One region of the Selenomonas sp. AB3002 genome, then DNA from elsewhere that is predicted to be linked to it. Evidence: riboswitches for the same ligand, from Rfam matches in the RefSeq annotation. Region 1 holds a riboswitch; the other holds the start of a gene.

Region 1 (7,299 bases):
GGGAACCTTGGAGGTGGCCCCCAGCTTCTCACGGTCAGCCAGATCATTGAGCTTCACCACGGCACCGTCAATGTCGTAAGGCAGGCTGCCCCGGCTGCCGCCGATGGTCTCGATAGCTGCCCAGACCTCATCTGCCGTACGGCAGACGTGGTAACCATGTATGACCTTGATGCCCTGCTTCTTCATGAAGTCATAGGCTTCCGTGTGGCTGGCAAATTCCCTGCCCTCTGCCTTCTGCAGGTTGAAGACAAACATGGATAGCTTCCGCTCTTTGGTAATGCGGCTGTCCAGCTGGCGCAGGGTGCCTGCGGCACAGTTGCGGGGATTGGCAAAGGGCTTCAAGCCCAGAAGTTCCTGGCGGTCATTCACCGCCTCAAAGGCAGCCTTTTCCATGTAGACTTCCCCACGGATTTCAAAGTAAGGCAGGCTTTCCTTCAGCTTCTGCCTGACGTCTTTGATGACCCTGGCATTGGCAGTGACGTCCTCCCCCTGCACCAGGCCGTCGCCACGGGTAATGGCTCGCACAAGTTCTCCATTCTCATAGCGCAGGGCCAGGGAAAGACCGTCTATCTTTTCCTCAACCACAAATTCAGGGCTTTCCAGTTCCCCCTGCATATTCTCCACAAAGCTGTAGATTTCTTCCTTGGAGAAAACGTCCTGCAAAGACAGCATGGGCACATCGTGCTTCACCAGCACCCCGGCGCTGCGGCGCGCCTCGCCTCCCACCATCTGGGTGGGAGAGTTCTGGGTGATAAGCTCGGGATAGGCTCCCTCCAAAGCTTTCAGGCGCAGCATCAGCTGGTCGTATTCGTAATCAGTGATTTCCGGATTATCTTCGTTATAGTAGCGGTTGTTATGGTAGCGAATCTTCTTCCGCAGGCCGGCAAGTTCTGCCTTGACGGCTTTGATATCTGCTGGTATGGCTTCTGCCATGCCGCCACCTCCTGTCTAATTAAGCTTTGGTGATGGGAGCGTACTTCTGCATCAGGCCCTTAACCCCCTGGTCCGGGAAGGCGATCTTCAACTCAACTTCCTCCCCTTCACCCTTGACGGACACCACGGTGCCGATGCCCCACTTGCCGTGACGGGCCTTGTCTCCCACCTTCCAGACCACGCTGGTATCGGGACGGATGGCAGTGCTGCCTGCAGGTGCCGTTCCCATATTGCGCTGGTTCATGGCACTCATGGCCTGCAGGGCAGACTGGGGCTGGCCGCTGCGCTGCACACCGCTGCCCATCTGCCTTGCGCTGGGCTGGAAGGTCATAAGGCCTGCACGCTGCTGGGCTCCGTAATTGTTGGCATTGGCAAAGCCGTAAGCATTCCCCCTGGGCACCAGCTTCTCCAGATACTCGTCGGGAATCTCGCTGAGGAAGCGGGAGGGCGGATAGGCGTTCTGCCTGCCGTAAATCGTGCGGCGCTGGGCATTGGTGAGATAGAGTTTCCGCTGGGCGCGGGTGATGCCCACGTAGCAGGTACGGCGCTCCTCCTCGATTTCTGCCGGCTCCATGAGGGTGCGGGAATGAGGGAACAACCCTTCCTCCATGCCCACCATGAAAACGATAGGGAACTCCAGGCCCTTGGCTGAGTGCAGGGTCATCAGGGTCACCCTGTCCTCCTCCATCTCTGCATTGTCAATGTCAGACACCAGCGCCAGCTGGGAGAGGAAATTCTCCAGATTGGGATTTTCTTCCTCTTTTTCGAAGTCCTTGGCCACGCCGATGAATTCCTTGAGGTTCTCCAGCCGTGACTCGTTCTCCGGCTTCTTCTCCTCTTCCAGTTCCTTGATGTAGCCGGACTCCTTCAGCACCTTGTCAATGAGTTCGGAAACCTTCAGGTTGGACTGCAGCCCCATGTACTTGAAGATAAAGGAGGAAAACAGCTCCAATGGCTTCTTCACCCGGGCAGTGATGCCGGGAATGGCATCTAGCAGGTCGGGACTGGAAATCACATCAAAGAGGGTCAGGCCATTATCATCAGCATAGTCGCTGAGTTTTGCTATAGAAGCAGCACCCAGCCCCCGCTTGGGCACATTGACGATGCGCATAAGGCTGACAGTATCAAGAGGATTATAAATGACACGAAGATATGCCAGGATGTCCTTGATTTCCTTGCGGTCGTAGAATTTGAGGCCCCCCACCATGGTGTAGGCGATGCCGCTCCTCATGAAGGTCTCCTCCAGCACACGGGACTGGGCATTGGTGCGGTAGAGAATGGCCATATCTCCCAGGGAGGCATTGAAAATGGTCTGCTGCTTGCGGATAGTGGTGACAATGAAGTTGGCCTCGTCACGCTCATCCATACCCTGGTACCAGGTAAGCTTCTCTCCCGTAGCGTTCTCCGTCCAGAGTTCTTTTGGCTTGCGGTTGATGTTATGCTCAATCACCGCATTGGCTGCCGCCAAGATATTCTTGGTGGAGCGGTAATTCTGCTCCAGCTTGATGGTCTTGGCCTCGGGATAGTCCTTCTCGAAGTCCATGATATTGCGGATATCCGCGCCGCGCCAACCGTAGATAGACTGGTCAGCATCACCCACCACGCAGAGATTGTGATGGGACGCCGCCAAGATCTTGGTGAGCTGGTACTGGGCGCCGTTGGTATCCTGATACTCATCCACCAGTATATACTTGAAGCGGCGCTGATACTTGATGCGTACTTCCTCATGCTGCTCCAGCAGGAGCACTGTCACCATCAGCAGGTCATCAAAGTCCAGCGCATTGTTGTTGCGAAGCTCCTGGGCGTAAATCTCGTAAACCTCAGCCACCTTCTGCTCAAAGAAGCTGCCTGCGTCCCGGGCCATGGCCTTGGGGCCTAAGAGCTGGTTCTTGGCATTGGAAATGGCATTGAGGACACTGGCAGGCGTGTACTGCTTATCGTCCAGATTGAGCTTCTTCAGGGCGTTCTTGATGACAGCCTGGCTGTCAGAAGTGTCATATATGACGAAGTTCTTCTTGTAAAGCCCAGTGGCCTCGATTTCCCGGCGCAGGAAGCGGGCGCAGAAGGAATGGAAGGTGCTGAGCCATACATCCTTGGCCGCCTCCCCTATCATCCTGTCCACGCGCTCCCGCATTTCCGTGGCAGCCTTGTTGGTGAAGGTGATTGCCAGGATGCTATAGGGTGCAGCCCCCTGGGCCAAAAGGTTTGCCACCTTGCAGGTAAGCACCTTGGTCTTGCCGGAACCTGCTCCTGCCATGATGAGGAGAGGCCCCTCCGTATGCTCGACTGCCTGCTTCTGTGCCGGGTTCAATCCGCTGAAAATATCCAATGTATCCTCCTATATTTGTTGGTCTTGCAAAATACTTCAAAACATAAATTTAAAGGCTGAAAATCGGCCCACCCAACGGGTGAGCCGATTTATATGCCTTGCTCAAATCTTCTCTTAGGAGCAGTTCCTTACTGCTTGATGCGCTTCACTGCCTCGGAAAGGGGCGGGATAATCTGCTTCTTGCGGCTCATGACCCCGGGCAGATAGATGTGGGTGCCGCTGGCATCCTTGTGGAAAGCCTCGCCAATGAGGGTCTTGGGAGAGCCTGCATAAAGGAGAGTGGTGGCTTCTTCCAGGATGTTGGTGACCATCACCAGACTCATGTCGAAGCCTTCCTTATCGCAGATATGGCCCATAGCCTCAATGAGCTGGGGTTCCAGATCCAGCACTTCCTTCTCGTCCATGACAGAAATCTGGCTGACGATGATGCGGTAGTCGCCGATGCGGAACTCCTTGAGGTCGTTCCTGGCAATCTCGGAAGGAGTCATATCGCCGATGCCGGAACCTGCCTTGAGCATTTCCAGGCCGTACTCATTGATGTCCACCCCGGCAATCTCAGCCAGCCGCTTGGCGGTCATCTTGTCATACTCAGTGCAGGTGGGAGACTTGAAGAGCACCGTGTCGGAAATAATGGCGGAAAGCAAGAGGCCGGCAATGGAAGCAGGAATGTCAATATCCCTGTGCCAATGCATATTGGCCACAATGGTGGCTGTGCAGCCCACAGGCTCTGCATGGGTGTAGATGGGCTCGCTGGTCTGGATGCCGCCCAGACGATGGTGGTCGATGATCTCCATGATCTTGGCTTCTTCGATGCCCTCTACGGCCTGGCCGCGCTCGTTGTGGTCCACCAGGATGACCCGCTCACGCTCGGAAACCATGAGACGGTCACGGCTTACCAGGCCCACGATATGGCCATTTTCCACCACGGGGTAGTTGCGGTAATTGTTCTCCTCCATGGCCCCTTTGATATCAGAGAGCAGGTCCATAGGCTTGAAGCACACGGGATTGTCGTGCATGATACGGCGGATGGGCACGCACTGGTTGATCAGGCGGGCCACTGTATAGGTGTCGTAAGGAGTGGAAAGCACGAACACATTGCGCTCCTCAGCTTCCTCGATGACATCAGCGGAAACGCGGCCATTGCCAGTGACAATCAGGCAGGAAATGCCCTGCTTCACGCAGTCGATGATGGTCTCATCGTGGCGGTCGCCAATGAGGACAATATCATGCTCCTTGATGACGCTCTTGATGGTGTTGAGGCTGCCGGCAGCAATGCGCACATTGCCCTTGATGAACTCGCCTTCCTCGCCGGACACCAGCACCTGGCTGTCCGTAGCCTGGATGATGTCGCGATAGCGCACCCGCATATTGGCCAGATTCTGCATGCCCAGTTCCTGGAAGTAGCGCTGAGCCAGGTCGCTGACGGTGACGATGCCCACCAGCACCCCTTTGCTGTCGGTGACCGGCACGGACTTCAAATCATGCTCCCGCATGACCTCACCCAGATGGCGCAGGGTATCATGCTGCTTCACTACGATCTTGCAGTCGATGGTGATATCCTTGACCCGGGGATAAAGGTCGGTGAGCAAAAGGGGCTCCTCCACATGGAAATGCTCCAGGGCGTACTTGGTCTCTGCATTGATCTTGCCAGCACGGGCAGCCACTACGTTCTCCCCCAGTGCCTGCTTGAGATGTGCATAACCGATAGCCGAGCAGATGGAATCCGTATCCGGATTGCGATGCCCGATGGTATAAATTGGTTTCGTGCTCTTCATGAAAAAAAAATCCTCCTCTTGTCTGATGCCGTCAACAGCCCCGACTCTTATAGTATGTATACATTATAACGCTAGAATGCCCATCTTGTCGACAGATAAAATGGGTTTGTATGTGTCAATGATATCTCGGTAAATCAGACCAGCGATTTGATTTGACAACTCCGGCTTAAAGTATTAAAGTATAGCCAGACAATCACATACACGGGAGCTCGCAGACGGGCTGAGAGGAAACTATGCGTTTCGACCGCACCTGATTTGGATAATGCCAACGTAGGGAAGCAGGAATAGCGATATTTCAAGGGACTATCCAACTTTAGCCGGATAGTCCCTTTTCGTTTGCCCTTTCCCTCCCCAACACAAGGAGGAATCACCATGCAAAATTGTCAGATGACACAATCACCCAAACGGACCTCACTTTGGGCCAACGGCCTGATTTGGTTCGGCGCTGCCCTTTCCATTGCCGAGATACAGACCGGCACCTTCCTGGCCCCTCTGGGCTTCGGCCAGGGGATGCTGGCGATTTTCATGGGGCATCTCATAGGCTGCGCCCTGCTCTTTGGGGCAGGCGTCATAGGCGGCAAAGTTAGGAAAAGTTCCATGGAAGCTGCCAAGATGACCTTTGGCAGCAGGGGCGCCCTGCTCTTTGCAGGGCTCAATATCCTGCAGCTTTTGGGCTGGACGGGCATCATGATCTATGAAGGGGCTCTGGCTGCCGGGGGACTTTTAGGAGCAGGCCACGAGCTTTGGTGCCTGCTGATAGGCCTGCTCATCATCCTGTGGCTGGCCATTGGCCTGGAGAATCTGAGCAGGCTGAACGCCCTGGCCATGGCGGCCCTGCTGCTGCTCACCCTGCTGCTCAGCAGCAATCTCGCCAGCATCAGCGGGGCTGCCCCCCTGCCTGCTGAAGCCATGAGCTTCGGCCTGGCCCTGGAGCTTTCCATTGCCATGCCCCTTTCCTGGCTGCCCCTTATCAGCGATTACACCCGCAAGGCCCAAAAGCCTGTCAGGGCAGCGGCAGTGAGCACCATCGTCTACGGTCTGGTGAGCTCCTGGATGTACCTCATGGGCCTGGGGGCCGCCCTGACTTTCGGGGAGGCGGATATCGCCCAAATCATGCTGAAGTCCGGGCTGGGGCTGGCGGGCCTTGCCATCATCCTCTTTTCCACTGTCACTACCACTTACCTGGATGCCTACTCCGCAGGAGTATCCGGCGAAGCCCTGTCCCCAAAAGTAAAGGGAAAAGCCCTGGCCATAGCCGTCACCCTGCTGGGCACAGGGGGAGCAGTCTTCCTGCCCCTGCTGGATTTCACGGACTTCCTCTACTTCATCGGCTCAGTCTTTGCCCCCATGATTGCCGTACAGCTGGTCAATCATCTCATGGCTTCCCGCAACTATGAGACAAGTCTTTTCTGCTGGTCCAATCTGCTGGTGTGGCTGGCCGGTTTCCTCCTCTACCGCTTCCTGATGGAAACCGACCTGCCCATAGGCAGCACCCTGCCGGACATGCTGTTCACCATGTGCCTCAGCGCTGCTGCCATTGTCCTGAGCAACAGGCACAGGGAAAAAGAGGAGCCTGCTGCTCTGTGAGGGAATATCCTTCAATGTGAGATTGAAGCTCCTGGCTGAAGGAGCAAACAAATGCGCTAAAAAATCACCTTGCCTCGGCAAGGTGATTTTTCTTTCTCATATTTGTCAAAGCCCGTTAGGCTGCTTGGCGCATTTCATTCTTTTCAAATGCACCTGCCCCTGGTTCCGTGCTTTGGATCAGGCAGCCATTTGTGAAGGCCTTCATTGCCTTGACAACGTCATCACTTCTTATGCTTGAAGGCAGCCATGCCTGCGTAGACAGCACTTTCCCCCAGTTCTTCCTCTATGCGCAGCAGCTGGTTGTATTTGGCCACCCTCTCAGAGCGTGAGGGGGCTCCTGTCTTGATCTGATCCGTATTGAGGGCCACTGCCAGGTCTGCGATGGTGGTATCCTCCGTCTCACCGCTGCGATGGGAGACTATGGCCGTGTAACCTGCCTGGTGGGCCATCTTGATGGCTTCCAGCGTCTCGGAAAGGGTGCCTATCTGATTCAGCTTGATGAGTATAGAGTTGCCGCTGCCGCCTTCAATGCCTTTCTTCAGCCGCTTGGTGTTGGTGACAAACAGGTCATCTCCCACCAGCTGCACCTTGTCGCCCAGATCCCTGGTCATCTGCTGCCAGCCTTCCCAGTCCTCCTCATCCAAACCGTCCTCGATGGAGTAGATGGGATACTTC
Region 2 (7,299 bases), 210 kb from region 1:
CCAGCTGCATAAAGAAGGTCGAGTGCCCCATCCATATTGCAGCATCACGGGAAAGATCCAGCTCATGCAAATCCGTCTTATGACTGAGCAGGGGCTCCTGAGGAGAAAGCTCTGACTTATCTCCAAAGAGAAATTTAGCCATGGCCACAAAGCGGTTCTCGCCGCTTTCCTCATTCATGACCTGCACCGGCACCAGATTCTGGAACTGGCCATTCACATAGTGCGGCGAGGCCTCCATGCGCGCCAGCCGCGCCCCCTGCGGCAGTCTACCAAATTCTGGACGGTTCACAAAAAGCCCCCCGCCCCCCGCCATCATGCCCAAGGCTCCAAGACCTCCTAAAATAAATGTCCTTCTCTTCATAAAGCTTTCCCTCTGCCCAATCAATCTATTGTCATTCTTGCACGCACATACCTGGGACACTCCCGGCAGCAGAGCTGGCCTCACGCGCCCCTGATGACAACTTCAACCCGGAAGAGCACAAGAAATTGGCACATGTAGGAGAGGAAACGCAGCCCGAGTATAAGGACAGCGGCATTTTTGACAAGAAAAAAGACGTAGATGCCCTTTCCGCTGACACCACAGATGTACTGCAAGCCTTGCAGAGTGGATGGGAAACCTACGTCAGAGAGCACGAGCTGATTGATGAGGAAAATATGGTGAAGTTCTAAACATGCAGGAAGATTGAAGGATATTGTCTCCCAATTTTATGTCTTCAGGCCTTGCTATGGCATTCCTCCGCAAAACAGCCTGTCAGGGCAAAATTATGTGCCATGGGGCCGCTGCCGGCTCCTAAATCCAGTCCGGCAGCCAAAGCGCCGGAGATGTATGCTTTGGCCCGCCTTACGGCCTCCTCCATAGTGAAGCCTTTAGCCAGGTTGGAGGCAATGGCCGAGGACAGAGTACAGCCTGTGCCGTGGGTGTTGGGGTTATCAATGCGTTTGCCCTGGAACCATTCAAGCTCTCCCTGGCTGTACAGCAGGTCATTGGCCTCATTTACCGCATGACCACCCTTGAGTAGCACGGATGTGCCGAATTTCTCCCCGATGACTCCGGCAGCCTCTTCCATATCCTGCACTGTCTCAATGTGACCACCACAGAGCACTTCTGCCTCGGGGATATTGGGCGTCAGTATGGCAGCCAGGGGAAAGAGACGTGATGTCAGGGCCTCCACCGCCTCTTCCGCTATGAGCCTTGCCCCGCTGGTGGCCACCATGACGGGGTCCACCACGATGTTTTCCGCCTTGTAAAAGACCAGGCGCTCCGCAATGGCTTCAATCAAAGGCGCAGAAGAAACCATGCCTATCTTCACTGCCTCCGGCCGCAAATCCGTGAAGATGCTGTCCAGCTGCCTGGCCAGGAATTCCGGCGGTACCTCAAAGATACCCTGTACGCCTATAGTATTCTGGGCTGTCAGGGCCGTGATGGCACTCATGGCGAAGACCCCGTTCATGGTCATGGTCTTGATATCCGCCTGGATGCCGGCGCCACCCCCGGAATCGCTGCCAGCTATGGTCAATACTTTTTTCATGGCATCACACCCCCAGTTCTGTCCGCACCGCTGCGCGCAGCGCCCTGGCCGCCACCTCTGCCTCAGGGGCGGCAAAGATGGCGCTCACCACGGCTGCCCCGTGGATGCCGCTGCCTGACAGCTTGCCCAGATTTTCCCTCTTGATACCGCCTATGGCCACCACAGGAATTGAAACTGCCGCGCAGATTTCCTTCAGGGTGTCATAGCTCACATCCTCCGCATCCAGCTTGGTGCCGGTGGGAAATACCGCCCCCACTCCCAGATAGTCTGCGCCATCACGTTCTGCCTTGACTGCCTGCTCCACCGTCTGGGCCGAGACCCCCAGCAGCATATCCGGCCCCAGGCGCCGCCGCACCTCAGCGGCAGGTTCATCATGCTGCCCTATATGGACACCTGCAGACTGGCTTTCTATGGCTATTTCCACTTCATCATTGATGATCAGCGGCACCTGATACCTGTCGCAAAGTTCCTTGAGGGAACCTGCCTCCCGCAGAAAACTCTCATGGTTCAGCTCTTTTTCCCTCAGCTGAAGGCAGGTGACGCCTCCCTTCAGGGCCGCTTCTGCCACTTCATAAAGAGTCCTGCCAGCCAGCCAGCTCCTGTCAGTGACGGCATAGAGAGGAAGCCATTCCTTAGCGCATTTCATACTTTGCCCCTTCCTGCAGCTGATCTGCGGTCAGATTGTATACCGCATCGATAAGGTAATTGCGGTAGCTGCTGTTGCCATCCAGCGAAGAAAGACGGCGCTGGGCAATTTCGCCGCAGAGCCCCATTGCAATGACGGCGGCGCAGGTGGCTTCAAAGGGCTGTTCCTGATTGGCTGTCACAAAAGCCGCCAGCAAAGCGGAAAGCATGCAGCCTGTGCCGGTGACCTTGCTCATCAAGGGGTGACCATTGGCAATCAGGCAGGCCTGCTTTCCATCCACGATGATATCCGTTGCACCGGTGATAGCAATCACTGCACCAGTACTGACAGACAGCTTCCTGGCCTCGGCGATGATGCGCTCCAAATTGTCAGCCGTAGCCTGGTCTCTTTCGTCGGCGTCCACCCCCTTGGTACTGCCCGTGCCCACGGCCAGTGTCTTTATCTCGGAGGCATTGCCGCGTATGACGGCCAGTTTCAGCTCCCTTATGAGCTGGCAGGCAGTCTCCGTGCGCAATTTCGAAGCCCCTGCGCCTACAGGGTCCAGCAGCACGGGATGTCCCAGCTCATTGGCCCGTTTACCCGCCAAAAGCATGGAGGGAATGGTGTTCCTGTTCAGGGTACCGATATTGATGTTCAGGCCGCCACAGATGGAGGTGATTTCCTCCACCTCATCCGCATCATCGGACATGATAGGCGAAGCGCCACAAGCCAACAGGATATTGGCACAGTCATTGACCGTGACATAGTTGGTGATGTTGTGTATCAGGGGTGTTTTTTGGCGTACATTGGCAAGAATAAGTTCAAAATCCAGCATGATGATTACCTCCTGTTTCCGGCCCTCTTAAAGAAAATCACACACAAAAAAGCTGCAGCGAAACCTGATGCAGGACATTCGTTGCAGCTTTCCCTCCCTACGTTGGCATTATCCAAATCAGGTCAAAGGTCGAAACGCACAGTTTCCTCTCAGCCCGTCTGCGAGCTCCCTTGCGTATGCAATTTTCGCAAAGTGATAACAAATCAATCTTACAGCGGAAATTCTATCACATGGATGCATAAACGTCAACCGGCCTTTATTTTCCCACCTAAAGGATTTTTGCCTGTCTGCGACGAATATGCAGTCAGGTTACTATAAAGCCTGATCTATTTATTGTTAGGAGGGATAAACGTGAAAAAAATAATGCTGGTAGTTGCCAGCCTCCTTTGGGCAATCTGCTTCACATTGGCTTATATCGCCAATGCTGACGCCGCTCCCAGGGCCATAAGCGGTTTCTTCAAGCAGGTCCATCATCATAACGACATGGACAGAGACGGAAGGGGAGAATACGAACTCTTCCGCATGAGCTTTGCGGGGCTTGGCGTGAACAAGGAAATTCGCGCAGCCTACCCACTGCTCACCCAGACCATCGAGAGGATGAACAAGAAGGAATGGCAGTGCGCCCAGGAAAACCGTACCCGCATGAAGGGAGAAGCAGCCGCCTTCCGCCAGGAAAATCCAAGTTACTATCACCCCTTTGCGTATAATACTGACGTGCTCATGCGCCGGGCCGATACCATGGCAGTTAGCTTCCTGCAATACAATTACACCGGAGGTAGCGGCGTCCATGGCATTTACGCCTGGCATGGGGTGAACCTCAATACCGTCACCGGCACGGAGCTGCCTCTGGAAGCAGTCATCACGGATCAGGGCGCCCTTGCTGAAGCCATCTGTGAGCGTCTCCGCCAGGACTATCCCCAGAGCCCCTTTGACAAGCTGGAAGAAACCATAGCCCAACGCGCCGCAGAGGGTACCCTGAACTGGACACTTGACCCTCAGGGAATCACCTTCTACTTCAATCCCTACGAAATCGCTTCCTATGCTGAGGGGCTGTTGACCGCCACCATCCTGTTCAAGGAAAAACCGTCACTCTTCCAGAGCACCTATTGCGAAACTCCCACCGCCTATGCCCAGCCCTTCATCGGCTACTATCCCGTTGTCACTTCCCTGAAGGACAACGGCCAGCGGGATGTCATCAGCCTCCGCTTCACCGATGAGGCTGTATATGTAAAGGTAAATGACGTTGAAGAAGCGATTCCTGTCCCTCTCAAGGATCTGGAGCCTGTGCTCATCCACATGGAAGACGGCAGGAACTACCTCTACATAGATGGCCTGCAGCCTGGCACCAGCGTCAGGAAGACCCTGGCCGTACAGATTGGCAGCCATTCCGTCCGCTATATTGATACCCTGCCCTACTCCTTCCGCCACACCATCGCCGTGTCCCCTGCCGTACAGGAATACTGGAACTTCCTCACCAACCCCAACGGCTTCTACTTCGACCAGAGTTCCGGCTTCACCAGAGACTCCAAGACGGATATCTGCTCGGTGAACGAAAAAGGCACCCTGGCCTACGGCTGATACTGACAACCAAACACAAAAAATCGCCGCAGAACCTTCAAGTCCTGCGGCGATTTTCTGTATCAAATTTTACCTATCAATCCTTCTCCTTCACCTCTCCCGGAATATCCTTGATGGCCTCAGGGCCGCGATGACCGGTGCGGATGCGCACTGCATCGGAAAGTTCCGTGACGAAGATTTTGCCATCACCGAACTGGCCGGTGCGCAACACCTTCTGGGCGGTTTCCAGCACCTTTTCCACAGGCACCTCGCAGACCACCGTCTCAATCTTCACCTTGGGCACCAGATTGATGTGGTACTCCTGGCCGCGATAGACCTCCTTATGTCCCCGCTGGAGGCCGCTGCCGAAAACCTGGCTCACGGTCATGCCCAGCACACCGATATCGTTCAAAGCCTGCACCAATTCGTCCAGCTTGCTGGAGCGGGTGATGATTTCTACCTTGTTTATCTTCTGTACACTCATAGTCCCTGCCCCCTTACTTCACTGCACTGTGGCCGCTGGCCATAACGGTACGGGCCAAAAGCTCGGAAGAATTCTCCAAAGCGCCCAGGATGGGGCTGCCGCCGATGGTGCCGCCGCTGTAGCCCTGCTCGCCATGCTCCACCAGGTCAAGGCCGGCAATCTCCTCAGCCTCGTCCACACGCATGGAGATGAAGTGGTCAACAATCTTGTAAAGCACATAGGAACCGGCAATGCCCAAAGCGTAGGCAACCACCGTGGAGATGATCTGTGCAAAGAACAGGTGAGTCTCGCCATAGAAAAGGCCGTTGGCACCGTCAGGGTTCACAGCGGTGGTTGCCCAGATACCAGTGGCGATGGAGCCCCAGGTGCCGCCAATGCCATGGATGCCGAAAGCATCAAGAGAATCATCATAGCCCAGCTTCTGCTTCAGCACAGCTACAGCGAAGTAGCAAACAGCACCGCCTACAGCACCGATGATAAGGGAAGCCAAAGGAGTTACAAAACCTGCTGCAGGAGTGATAGCCACCAGGCCTGCCACGCAGCCGGAAACCGCACCCAGGAGGGTAGGCTTGCCGTTGAAGTTCCACTCAAGGATCACCCATGCCACCAAGGCAGCAGCTGCTGCCGCCTGAGTCACTACGAAAGCGTTGGCAGCCAGTTCATTGGCCCCCAGGGCGCTGCCTGCATTGAAGCCGAACCAGCCGAACCAGAGGAGCGCGGCACCAAGCACCGTCATGGGCAGATTATGGGGCAGCATGGCACGCTTGCCATAGCCGTGGCGCTTGCCCAAGAGCAGGCAGATAGTCAGACCGGACACACCGGAAAGGATATGGATGACCAGGCCGCCAGCGAAATCCAGAGCTCCCAGCTCGGCCAGGAAGCCGCCACCCCATACCCAGTGAGCCATGGGGTTGTAAATGAGGATGGCCCAGAGCAGGATGAAGAAGCAGAAAGCGGAGAAGCGGAGCCTCTCGGCAAAAGCACCGGTGATCAGGGCCGGGGTAAGAGCGGCAAACATGCACTGGAAGGCCACGAAAGCCAGCTCAGGGATAGTGCCGCCTTCCAGGATGGCCAGGCCCACACCCTCAAGGCCAACCTTGTCCAGGCTGCCGATAAAGCCATTGATATCCGTGCCAAAGGCCATGGCATAACCTAAGATAACCCACTCAACGGAAATAAGTCCAAGCACAAACATGCTCTGCATAATGGTAGTCAGTACATTCTTGCTCCGCACCATGCCGCCGTAGAACAGCGCCAGGCCGGGAGTCATTATGAACACCAGGGCTGCACTTATGAGCACCCAGGCGGTATCTCCTGTATTAAGCATAAAATCAAATCCCTTCCAAAATTATTCACCCTTGAATAATGACGTCAACAAGCCCTTGAATAGAAAAAGCCCCACGCAGTCCGGTACCTGACTGCATGGGGCCTCATTGCCTCAAGTTCATGTCGATGTGGAAATTATAGCAAGCAGTTGTAATGTTGTCAACAGAGATTTGCATGTATACAAGTATACGCAAATAGACAATGCTGCAATTAGTCAGCAATCTTTCATGGTCTTGCCGGCTCCTACCAGTCCCTCAAAGTCTGCAATGAAATCGTCTATGGCAGAGGTGATGGCCTTGTTCTTCACCAGGGCGAAGATCACGTCCGGGGACACGGTGGAAGCCCCTACCCCATACTCGCAGAGTTCCAGGAGCTGCTGGGAGTTCTTGAAGCTGGCAGCCAGCACCTCGGTCTGGAGGCCGTTGTTGCGGAAGATGTCGTGGATATCCTTGGCCACCTTCACGCCATTGTAGCCCATATTGTCAATGCGGTTGATATATGGTGCGGCATAGTCAGCCCCGGCCTTGGCCGCCAGGAAGGCCTGCATGGGGGTGTAGATGGCGGTGGCAGTTAGTCTCACGCCTTCATGGTGCAGGGCCATCATGGCCTTGAACCCTTCGGGGACAGAGGGAACCTTCACAAAGGTGCTCTTTCCCAGTTCCTTGATAATACGATGGGCATCCTCCACCATACCTTCTGCCTCCCGGGCCGTCACCTGCACATGAAGCTCCGCCTCTTCGCCGATGAATGCGCGGATTTCCTTCAGCACCTCATAGGGCTGCCGCCCGCTCTTGGCCAGGATGGTGGGATTGGTAGTGACACCATCTACTGGATAATATTCGTAAATCTTCCTGATCTGGTCAATATGGGCATCGTCGATGATAAGCTTCATGGTCTCATCCTCCTAAGTCAAATACTCTGTTCCGTCCTGCCGATAATATCG

Evidence for each region. A riboswitch is a leader RNA that binds a small molecule or an ion and turns the genes downstream of it on or off. The one in region 1 is predicted to bind thiamine pyrophosphate.
Region 2: another riboswitch for thiamine pyrophosphate. It lies ahead of thiM (hydroxyethylthiazole kinase); the one in region 1 lies ahead of cytX (putative hydroxymethylpyrimidine transporter CytX).

What each region holds. Positions count from the first base shown of each region.
Region 1 is NZ_JNIO01000008.1:1,032,176-1,039,474, forward strand. It holds gene ligA (NAD-dependent DNA ligase LigA) at 1-933, opposite strand, end outside; gene pcrA (DNA helicase PcrA) at 953-3,262, opposite strand; gene P159_RS0112890 (putative manganese-dependent inorganic diphosphatase) at 3,391-5,037, opposite strand; TPP riboswitch at 5,229-5,332, shown strand; gene cytX (putative hydroxymethylpyrimidine transporter CytX) at 5,410-6,624, shown strand; gene eno (phosphopyruvate hydratase) at 6,846-7,299, opposite strand, start outside.
Region 2 is NZ_JNIO01000008.1:825,101-832,399, forward strand. It holds gene P159_RS18720 (hypothetical protein) at 1-361, opposite strand, end outside; gene P159_RS0111780 (hypothetical protein) at 487-669, shown strand; gene thiD (bifunctional hydroxymethylpyrimidine kinase/phosphomethylpyrimidine kinase) at 714-1,529, opposite strand; gene thiE (thiamine phosphate synthase) at 1,534-2,175, opposite strand; gene thiM (hydroxyethylthiazole kinase) at 2,162-2,989, opposite strand; TPP riboswitch at 3,067-3,171, opposite strand; gene P159_RS0111800 (RsiV family protein) at 3,341-4,567, shown strand; gene P159_RS0111805 (P-II family nitrogen regulator) at 4,644-5,030, opposite strand; gene P159_RS0111810 (ammonium transporter) at 5,044-6,357, opposite strand; gene P159_RS0111815 (transaldolase family protein) at 6,571-7,248, opposite strand; gene P159_RS0111820 (glycyl radical protein) at 7,266-7,299, opposite strand, start outside.